Regions from separate parts of the Halolactibacillus sp. JCM 19043 genome, predicted to be linked through region 2. Evidence: predicted binding sites of a transcription regulator. Region 2 holds the regulator's gene; each other region holds the start of a gene.
The links. The regulator CtsR, encoded in region 2, represses protease genes until heat stress. The targets are predictions, from matches to a motif close to ATGGTCAATAAAGGTCAAACA.

Region 1 (3,288 bases), on a different contig from region 2:
ATTTTCATTGGTGAACCAAAAGGAACCCCGTGATTTAAATCTTGTGCTTCACCTTCAGCACGTTCTTTATTTAAGTCGATTAACACGAGCTCACTCACTGTTCCTTGGTTCACTAAAGAATAAGCATAACTAGAACCGACAAACCCTGTTCCGACAATTGCTACTTTTTTCGTTTTATTTGCTTTTTGATGCATAAAACAACACTCCCTCAAAACATTTTTAGAGGCTTTTCCTCTCACCTTAACACTATACCCGAAAACAAACTAAACTATGTTCGTTTTTTTAACAAAAATGTAAAAAAAGCTGATTTTTCCTCCTCTAATTAAAAATAAACCGCCAAAGGCCTTTGGCCTCGAGCGGTTTAGAATGGGTTTTGGTTATGGCGTATTAAAATATCTGTTGGTTTTTAATATGTTTTCTACTGAGACGTTTTATTGAACATAATCGCGAGTTGTCGTTTAAATTTATTTAGGCTTAAATGTACATCAAGTAAATAAAAGAAATAACTACTTGAAAAGACAATCAAGCTATTTTGGAGAAAGAGTGAATACCCGAAAATATCACGTAGCTCTACAAACTCCCAAATCAATAAAACAGACACTGCTAACCAGATCATTACTTTCATTTTGCACCTCTTACTTTCTATAAAACCTGTTCACTAACGAGTAAATATGAGAAAAGACAGATGCTAGCATCTGTCTAAAAGCGCGCTCGGAGGATTCGAACCCCCGACACACGGTACCGGAAACCGATGCTCTATCCCCTGAGCTACGAGCGCATATTTAAATCGAACAAAAATCATTATAACTGAAATGAATGAAAAATACAATCCTTTCTTCTACGCCTCTGTCTATCAATCGAAAAATCAATCGGTTTTCAAGTGCAATCCATAAGCAAAACAAGCCAATCTCTGTTATAATATGTACGAAGTTTATATGTACACTAACTTGGGAAGAAATAAATTAATAAATACTCACATTAGCTAGTGTTTTATTTGACCTTTTTTGACCTATTAGCTATGATATGTTTATAAACTTTATTCACATACTTAAAGTTATTTTCGGAGGAGGAATAGATATGAATTTAATCCCTACAGTAATTGAACAAACAAACCGCGGTGAACGAGCGTATGACATTTATTCACGTCTGTTGAAAGACCGCATCATTATGTTAGGTTCTGGCATTGATGACAATGTAGCCAATTCGATCGTTGCTCAGCTATTATTCTTAGAAGCTGAAGACCCAGACAAAGATATTTCTATTTACATCAATTCACCAGGTGGCTCAATCACAGCCGGTATGGCGATTTATGATACGATGCAGTTCATTAAACCAGATGTGTCAACTATTTGTGTTGGTATGGCCGCATCAATGGGTGCCTTCTTATTAGCAGCTGGCGCAAAAGGTAAACGCTATGCGTTACCAAACTCAGAAGTGATGATTCACCAACCATTAGGTGGTACACAAGGTCAAGCATCTGATATCCAAATCCACGCCAACCGTATTATCGAAATGCGTAAGAAATTAAACGAAATTCTAGCAGAACGTACTGGTCAACCTATGGAAATCATCGAAAAAGATACGGATCGTGATAACTTCATGACGGCTAATAGAGCGCTAGAGTATGGCCTTATTGACAAAGTTATGGAGAAAAAGTAAAGCGACGTTCTCGTTAAGTACTCAAATCATAACCATCAGGTAAAGAAGCGAAGAGCTTAAGCTCTTCGCTTCTTTTGTTACATCCATTCATCCATATCGTCATCATTGGAGAGAAATTTAAAATCGCCTACCTTTATGTTTAAAGGTAGGCGATTTTTCATCTTATTGTTGGTTATATAATTCTTCTAATGGTTTTGTGATTGTACGGCTAATAGAATTAATAAATTCGTTCACTTTTTGTTCTTCTTCCATTAGTTTAGAAATAGCTTCGTGTTGTTGTACTGTTTCGACAACCTTACGTGCTTTTTCTACTTCTTCTTCTGTAATTTCTTGGCCTTGCATTTGTTTTTGTTGTAATTCGATTTGTGTATTACGGAAATCATCGAACATTTTTTTAGCGATTTCATCGCTCATTACCGCATCATAGGCTTCCTTAAGAGTTGAAAATTCTTCACTTTGGCGAATCGCATCCGCTAATTGTTCTGCTGATTGTTGTACGTTAGACATAAAATAAAATCCTCCTAGTTTTTACTGACCACTGATGGCCTTCTTTTAACTTCCTGTATAACTATAACAAACTTCTGTGTGTAATCCAAACGATACCGGTTGAGAAAGTTTAAAATTTCAGGACTAATGGTGGGTCATTTTAATTAAATCCAATCTTTTCTAATGATTGGTTCCCTCTTCTCAACCGTTTTTGTTATAATGAGAAAGATATCACAATAAAGTTTCTAAAACGACGACGTTTTTTCTCTGTCGTACATTACGACAATCAATGAACGAGACGTTTGTTTACCATTGTAGAAAGAAAGGATTATTTAGATGATTAAACGATTAAAAACCCTATATCCAAGTCTTATTACAGAAGAAGAATCCCAAAGTAAAGGACTGTACCGTTGGTTTATGACCCCAGACAATCAATTACTCGGCATATTAGAAGATGAGATTAAAGAAAAAGAACATGATTTACTTGATCTTTTACTAACACCTTACCACGGGGCTTACCCACCCGTAACTGAACGCGAACAATCTTGGTACGATTGGATTTTTGAAGGCACGAATTTTATTCACACAGCGCCAAAAGAATATCGCTTCATCTATTTTTCACTTTCTGAGGCACCAGGTGACCCAAATGACTTTAGAGAAGCTGTATACGGCATGTATTCATATAAGCCGGTCATTTTGTTTTCAAGCCAAAAACACGGTGTCATTATTGAAGAAGAACGACCTGATGAAGAAGATGCGGTGACATTTTTTGAGATGGTAGAAGTATTTACAAGTGATTTCTTTATCGATGTCAAATTCTTTATTGGACCGTATTTGCGTGACTTATCTAAAGCGCATGACTACCATACATGGATGGATCAACAATTCCACCATATTCAGCACTTTAATACAAAACCAGTGATGACTTACGTCTCAGCTGTCCCTTACTTAATGACCGTCATGAAAGATACCGCAGCCTTAATGTTTCTAATTGAATCGATTTTAAAATCAACAATGAAAGACGAAGACCTACTTCATACGATTCAAACCTTCTTAGAAGCGAATTCCAATGCTTCACTGGCCGCTAAAGAAATGTATATGCATCGAAACAGTTTACAGTACCGGATTGATAAGTTTGTTGAA
Region 2 (3,288 bases):
GCACGCAGCCCTGTGCCTACATTGGTAGGGCATGTTGTTAAGTAGCCGTATGTCTCATGAAAAGCATAGCTTAACTTACTTTCAATCGCATCATCAACTAAAAAGGCTTCTGTTAATGCTTGTTCAAGTTGTAAGCCTGGGAAGTAGAGTTGAATTCTTAAATGATCCTCTTCATTTACCATAATCGATAATTGTTCATTCGTTGATAACAGGACCCCACTATGATTGATATGTTCAACGAGATAGGGACTGATTAAATGTTTTTCTACTAAGGCACGTGTATCTAAGGCACTTAAATCAGGCAATGACAAGAACTGCAAGTCTTCATAATGACTCATCGTTTCACCGACAAGCGCCTCCGTAACATGATGACTTACTTTCTTTAACGCTTCTGAAGAGGCTGTTAGTGGGAAAGGACTATCGCTTAAATTACGGGCTAAACGAATGCGTGTACTTAAGACAATATCATCAGCCGGCCCACCTTCTTGCATCCAAGGCTAATCGCCCGGTCAATAAAGGATTGAAGTGACATCTCATTCAGCCTCCCCTACGTTGGGCTCGGTTTGTTCCAACGCTTTAATCATATCACGTAGTTCCGCCGCTTCTTCAAAACGTTCTTCCTCGATGAACGTTTTCATTTGTTCACGATACATTTTGATTTGTTGAAGTTTTGATACGTGAGCGTGTTGGTGTTTGGGTACTTTACCAACATGAGTGGTATTACCGTTATGTACCCGTTTTAACACGGGTTCAAGCTCCGCGCTAAATGTTTCATAACAATCTTTGCAACCAAACTTATAATGCTTCACAAATTGCGTATACGTCATTTGACACGTTGGGCACGTTTTTGTCTCCCGTGCGGATGTTTGTCTTTGACTATTACTTAGTGCTGAATTCATTTTGAATAAATCACTCAATAAATCATGAATCGGATAGTGATCGTTGGCTTCGATTAAACCGAGATCATGTGCGCATGTATGACACAAATGTTGTACGTGTTTTTTACCATGAGCGTACTGAGTAAAGTGCAAGGTTGCTGGACGCTCATGACAGTGTTCACATTCCATTTCGCATTCCTCCAAACTTAATACTCTTCGTGATATTTTAACGTCGTTAACATCGCACTGAGAATACGCGCACGTATATCATCACGATAAGGTAATTTAAACCGTAAGGTTTCACGATCGATTGCTGCCTTCATAATCTTAGCCTCACGTAAGGTAATATAATCAGCCTCAACTAAACGACTGAGAATAGCCTCACCGATAGATTGAGAGACACGGGGTTCAATTAAATCAATCAATTCATCCAACAAGACATTTTGATCATTCTCGACGGCTCGTTGAATTCTAATATAGCCACCACCCCCGCGTTTACTTTCAACGAGATAACCTCGTTCTTTTGTAAATCGAGTATTAATGACATAATTAATTTGAGAAGGAACACAAGAAAACTGATCAGCAATTTCACTACGCTTAATTTCTATATGATTATGCTTCGCTTCTTCAAGAATCATTTTTAAATGCGCTTCGATAATATCTGAGATGTTACGCATAATCCTCTTCCTTTCTTGACTTTGACTATCTTTGACTTTATCTATATTTTATAATGCCAACAAGAAAGATGCAACTGATATCATCCATGATACACTTCTCTTACGTCATCGAGTTTGGACAACACGACCACAAGTTCACTTTTCGTAATGGCTTTACTTAAAGTTACATCTGTTGTGACGATAGGATAGTCTGATTCATCCGTATTCACATTAATATTTTGAATCACGACCCCGTTTTGATTGTACTTTTTTAAGATGTCTTCAATAGCTTGCACAGAGTTCACTAAGATAGTCAGTTGTGCAGATTGACCGCGTTTAGTCACACGTTGTTCAAAGTTATTTAAAAAGATTAAACTTAAAAGAATAATGAGTGTCGTCATAATCGCAACACCGTACATCCCTATCCCCACAACAAGTCCGAGACCTGCGACAGCCCAAATGGAGGCGGCCGTCGTTAAGCCTTTAACTGTCATACCATTGACGATGATAGTTCCGGCACCTAAAAAGCCAATTCCGCTCACCACATATGAAGGAATCCGGGCAGGGTCAAAGTTGACTATGTCTTGATGCTCGGTAATATAATCGGTAAAACCGTATAAAGACATTAACATCAGTAGGGTGGAACTCACCCCAACTAAAATGTGGGTTCGAAAACCCGCTGAATGTTTATTGATTTCTCGTTCAAAACCTATCAGACCTGAAAGTACAAGGGCTAATACGAGTCGAATACTCATCGTTACAAAATGTTCTCCTAAAAGAATGTCAATCATCAGTTTCTCCTTACTTTTCGTTATTTTAAAAAATAGACCGCCGAATGGTGATCTATTCTTAATGTTTTATGAAGTTATTTCATGCGTCATTAACTCATGAAAGAAGTCGCCAGGGCCCAAGCTCATTCCTTAAGCGATTAATTCTCTTTCAACCATGAAATAGCCATCGTCCCATGGCCCGCATGAACACCCGCTACCGGTACAAGTGGCTCAACTTGAATCTTTAAATTTTCATACATATTTAGTAATTCTTGTTTCCATTCCTCTGCTCTTTCTTTAGCACCTGCATGCATAATACCTAGCTCTGTTAGCTCGCCAGAATTATAAGCTTGGTCAATCGCTTGGAATAGATAACGAACGGCTTTCTTTTTACTTCTTATTTTATCATCAATAATAATTTTACCCTTATCAAAGCGTAAAATAATATTGATGCTTAATAAGTTAGCAAACACCGACTGTGTGGTACTCACGCGTCCACTTTTTCGCATCTGTTCTAAGCTTTGTGGCAATAAATACATTTCTAAATGATCGGTGTAATGATGAATGGTCTTCACAATCTCATCCATGCTTTTACCTGTCTGAGCCATATGAATACCTTTACGTATCATTTGCCCAAGCGCAAATGAACCCACTTTAGAATCAATCACTTCCACATCTAAATCCACCATTTGAGAGGCACTCACAGAACTTTGATAGGTTCCTGTTAAGGCACTTGAGGCATGAATCGCAATCACTTTATCATACGTGTCTGCTTCCGCAAGCTGTTCATACAATGTCACAAACTCACCATATGCTGGTTGGCTTGTTTTAGCACCTTCTCCGTATTGTTTCAATAATTCATATATTTCTTCTTTACTAATTTCAATGTCTTCTCGATAAGAGATGTTATTGATATCAACAATCATCGGTAAGACATGAATGTGATGTTCTTCAATAAATGACTGAGGTAATCCACATGTACTA
Region 3 (3,288 bases), on a different contig from region 2:
TTCTCGGTTACTTCAAGTCTATATCCTTGTTCTTTTAGATTCTCTTCTAATTCATTCAGCATCAAGTCTACAATCTTGATTAAGTGCTCTTCTTCTAATTGATTAAAGGTAATAATCGCATCGAAACGGTTTAAGAATTCTGGTTTAAAGTAATCCTTGAGCTGATCAAGTGTTGAGATCGCATCGGTTTCTGTTTTATTAAAGCCAACGTGTAATTCCTTTACGGCACTTCCCGCATTACTTGTCATAATAATGACGGTATCCTTAAAGTTGACCACTCGACCGTGACTATCCGTTAAACGACCATCTTCCATAATTTGCAGAAACATATGCTGGACATCTGGGTGGGCTTTTTCAATCTCATCCAGTAAAATGACGCTGTATGGCTGACGGCGAACTTTCTCTGTAAGTTGTCCTGCCTCTTCATGACCAACATAACCTGGCGGTGACCCGATTATTTTTGAAACGGCATGCTTTTCCATATACTCACTCATATCAAGACGAATCAGCGCGTCTTGATGGCCAAATATTTCTTCTGCGAGTACTTTTGTTAACTCTGTTTTACCGACACCCGTAGGCCCAACAAATAAGAATGACCCAATCGGACGGTGTTTTGATTTTAGACCAGCACGGCTACGACGAATGGCTTTAGCGACTTTATCGACTGCCACTTCTTGACCAATGACTTTCTTTTCAAGATGGCGTTTTAAATCTTTCATCTTTTGTTGGTCATCCGCTTGCATTTTTCTCACAGGTACGCCTGTTTTTTCTTCAATAAGCAGTTGAATGGCTTCTGTCGTCACGTCAATCGAGGGTACACCTTCGTGCGTCGCTAGCTTTTTCTCAAGCTGTAACTCTTTATGTCGCAAATGCGCAGCGGTTTCATAATCCTCTTTTTCAGCTGCCTTTTGTTTCTCCTCAGCAAGGTATTTCAATTCGTCTTCAATCGTTGATTGATCTGACTCAGACAAGGTTAAGTTTAACCGTGCACCTGCTTCATCAATTAAGTCAATCGCTTTATCTGGTAAGAACCGGTCTTGGATGTAACGTTTGGATAAACGCACCGCTTGTTCAATGACCTCATCACTATAAGTAACATGGTGATAACTTTCATAACGCTCCTTAATTCCTTGTAAAATTTGAATCGCTTCTTGTTCTGTTGGTTCCTTCACCATAATCGGTTGAAAGCGACGTTCAAGAGCTTGATCTTTTTCAATTTGTCGATATTCTTTTAACGTTGTGGCGCCAATAAGTTGGAGTTCTCCTCTAGCAAGTGCTGGTTTTAAGATATTACCCGCATCCATTTGAGATCCTTCAGCTGTACCAGCACCCACGAGTAAGTGAATTTCATCAACGAATAAAATGACATTTTGTCGATCCTGGAGTTCACTAATCAGACCTTTCATTCGTTCTTCGAATTGTCCACGGACACCTGTATTGGCGACAAGTGACGCAACGTCGAGTAAATATACCTGTCTATCTTTTAATTTCTTCGGGACGTTACCCTGTGCAATTTTTAAGGCTAATCCTTCCGCAATCGCCGTTTTACCTACACCAGGTTCACCAATTAATACTGGGTTATTTTTATTACGTCGATTCAACGTTTCAATCACGCGTGTCACTTCTTGATCTCGTCCAATAACAGGATCAATGAGACCTTGTTTCGCATGATCGGTTAGATTACGACCAAGCTGATCAAGTAGGCCATCATGGTGATTCGGCGTTTCTGTTTTCACATGTGATTGACGTTTTGTGAAGCCAGATTGTTCTTCAAATGCCGAACCAGATTGTCCGAAGAAGTTAGATGGCTGGAGAGATTCATTGCGGATTTCTTTAAAGCATGTGTCACAGACATGAAGTTGTTCAGTGTGACCATTTATACGTAGGGTCACATTAACATTTGCGGGACGGACTTGACATTTTTGACATTTCATTTTTTCGTTCCTCCTTAGTTCAATCGTATTAATAACGGAAGGTCACTAACGTTTGACTATCTTTGACCTTTCCTGATTATAGTATACTTTGACCTTCTTTGACTTTCAAGTGTTTTGATTCATTTTTTTAATAGACATGTTTATTATGTGTTTGAAAACACCCCAACACGCTAACTTTCTCACCCTTTTGTAGGGTTAAATATGTCGATATTGTGGTATATATACGTATTAGAGCTTACTATTTAAAAGGCGGGATTAAGATGACTTCTATAAAAGATAATTATTATGCGCTCATTGATATTGGTTCGAACACGATGCGCCTGGTTATTTATTTACCGAATGAAGCGGGACGATTTCGTGAAGTCGAAAATGTTAAAGCGGTCGCACGATTAAGAAATCATTTAACGGCGGACGGTTACTTATCGGATGAGGGGCAAACAATCCTCATCGATACATTAAAAGAGTTTGAAGATGTGTTGAAAATATATCCACTGAAACATTTCACGGTCGTTGCGACCGCCACTGTGAGACAAGCTAACAATAAAGCTACGCTCGTTCAAGCAGTGAAAGATCAACTCGGTTGGGACATGCAGATACTTTCAGAGGAAGAAGAAGCTTTTTATGGGTATTTAGCCATTGTCAATTCAACATCTCTCACGGAAGGGGTCACTGTTGATATGGGTGGGGTTCAACTGAGGTGACTTACTTTAAAGACCGGAAACTGATTCATGCGCACAGTTTCTCTTTTGGTACATTAAGTTTACGTCACTTGTACGATGAGAATGTATCAGAAGCAGATAATTTACACACGGTAAAGAGTTATGTTAAAAAAGCCTTCAGCACCTTGAGTTGGTTAGAAGACTTATCCGTGCCCATTATAGCGATTGGTGGGAGTGCGAGAAACGTGGCCCAAATCGATCAAATCGATAAAGATTATCCGATGGCAGGGCTCCATCAGTATCCCATGCTACTGAAAGATTTACATCGGATTAAAGATCATTTACTTAGCCTTTCTAATGAGAAACGAATGAAAGTGGAAGGCTTATCAAAAGATCGAGCGGATATTATCCTACCAGCCATTATGACGTTTGTCACCCTTTATAAACATACCCATGCCGACAGATTTGTCTTAAGTCAAAAAGGATTGCGAGACGGCATTAACTATGAACTGCTCTTTCATAAACAAGAGGAACCTTATTCACCCAATGTGTTAGAAGATAGTTTTCAAGAATTAATCTCAGATTTTGACTTAGATGTGAAACAAGCGTTCCAAGTCCAACATTTAACCCGTGAAATTTTGACTCGCTCGTTCAACATAAAATTAAAGGGCTCACAAAAAAAGATTGGACGTTGC

Region 1: the regulator CtsR is predicted to act here: its motif matches at 992-1,012, upstream of clpP (ATP-dependent Clp endopeptidase proteolytic subunit ClpP).
Region 3: the regulator CtsR is predicted to act here: its motif matches at 1,984-2,004, upstream of JCM19043_RS06690 (ATP-dependent Clp protease ATP-binding subunit).

Annotation. Positions count from the first base shown of each region.
Region 1 covers NZ_BAXD01000031.1:10,887-14,174, forward strand. The annotation lists gene JCM19043_RS12670 (L-lactate dehydrogenase) at 1-194, opposite strand, end outside; gene JCM19043_RS12675 (hypothetical protein) at 419-625, opposite strand; tRNA gene JCM19043_RS12680 (tRNA-Arg) at 707-778, opposite strand; gene clpP (ATP-dependent Clp endopeptidase proteolytic subunit ClpP) at 1,078-1,659, shown strand; gene JCM19043_RS12690 (YlbF family regulator) at 1,822-2,166, opposite strand; gene JCM19043_RS12695 (CdaR family transcriptional regulator) at 2,482-3,288, shown strand, end outside.
Region 2 covers NZ_BAXD01000015.1:890-4,177, reverse strand. The annotation lists partial or broken gene JCM19043_RS08570 (protein arginine kinase) at 1-532, opposite strand, end outside; gene JCM19043_RS08565 (UvrB/UvrC motif-containing protein) at 534-1,067, opposite strand; gene JCM19043_RS08560 (CtsR family transcriptional regulator) at 1,085-1,555, opposite strand; gene JCM19043_RS08555 (MgtC/SapB family protein) at 1,636-2,325, opposite strand; gene JCM19043_RS08550 (DegV family protein) at 2,463-3,288, opposite strand, start outside.
Region 3 covers NZ_BAXD01000009.1:48,950-52,237, reverse strand. The annotation lists gene JCM19043_RS06690 (ATP-dependent Clp protease ATP-binding subunit) at 1-1,934, opposite strand, end outside; partial or broken gene JCM19043_RS06685 (hypothetical protein) at 2,195-3,288, shown strand, end outside; gene JCM19043_RS18735 (hypothetical protein) at 3,285-3,288, shown strand, end outside.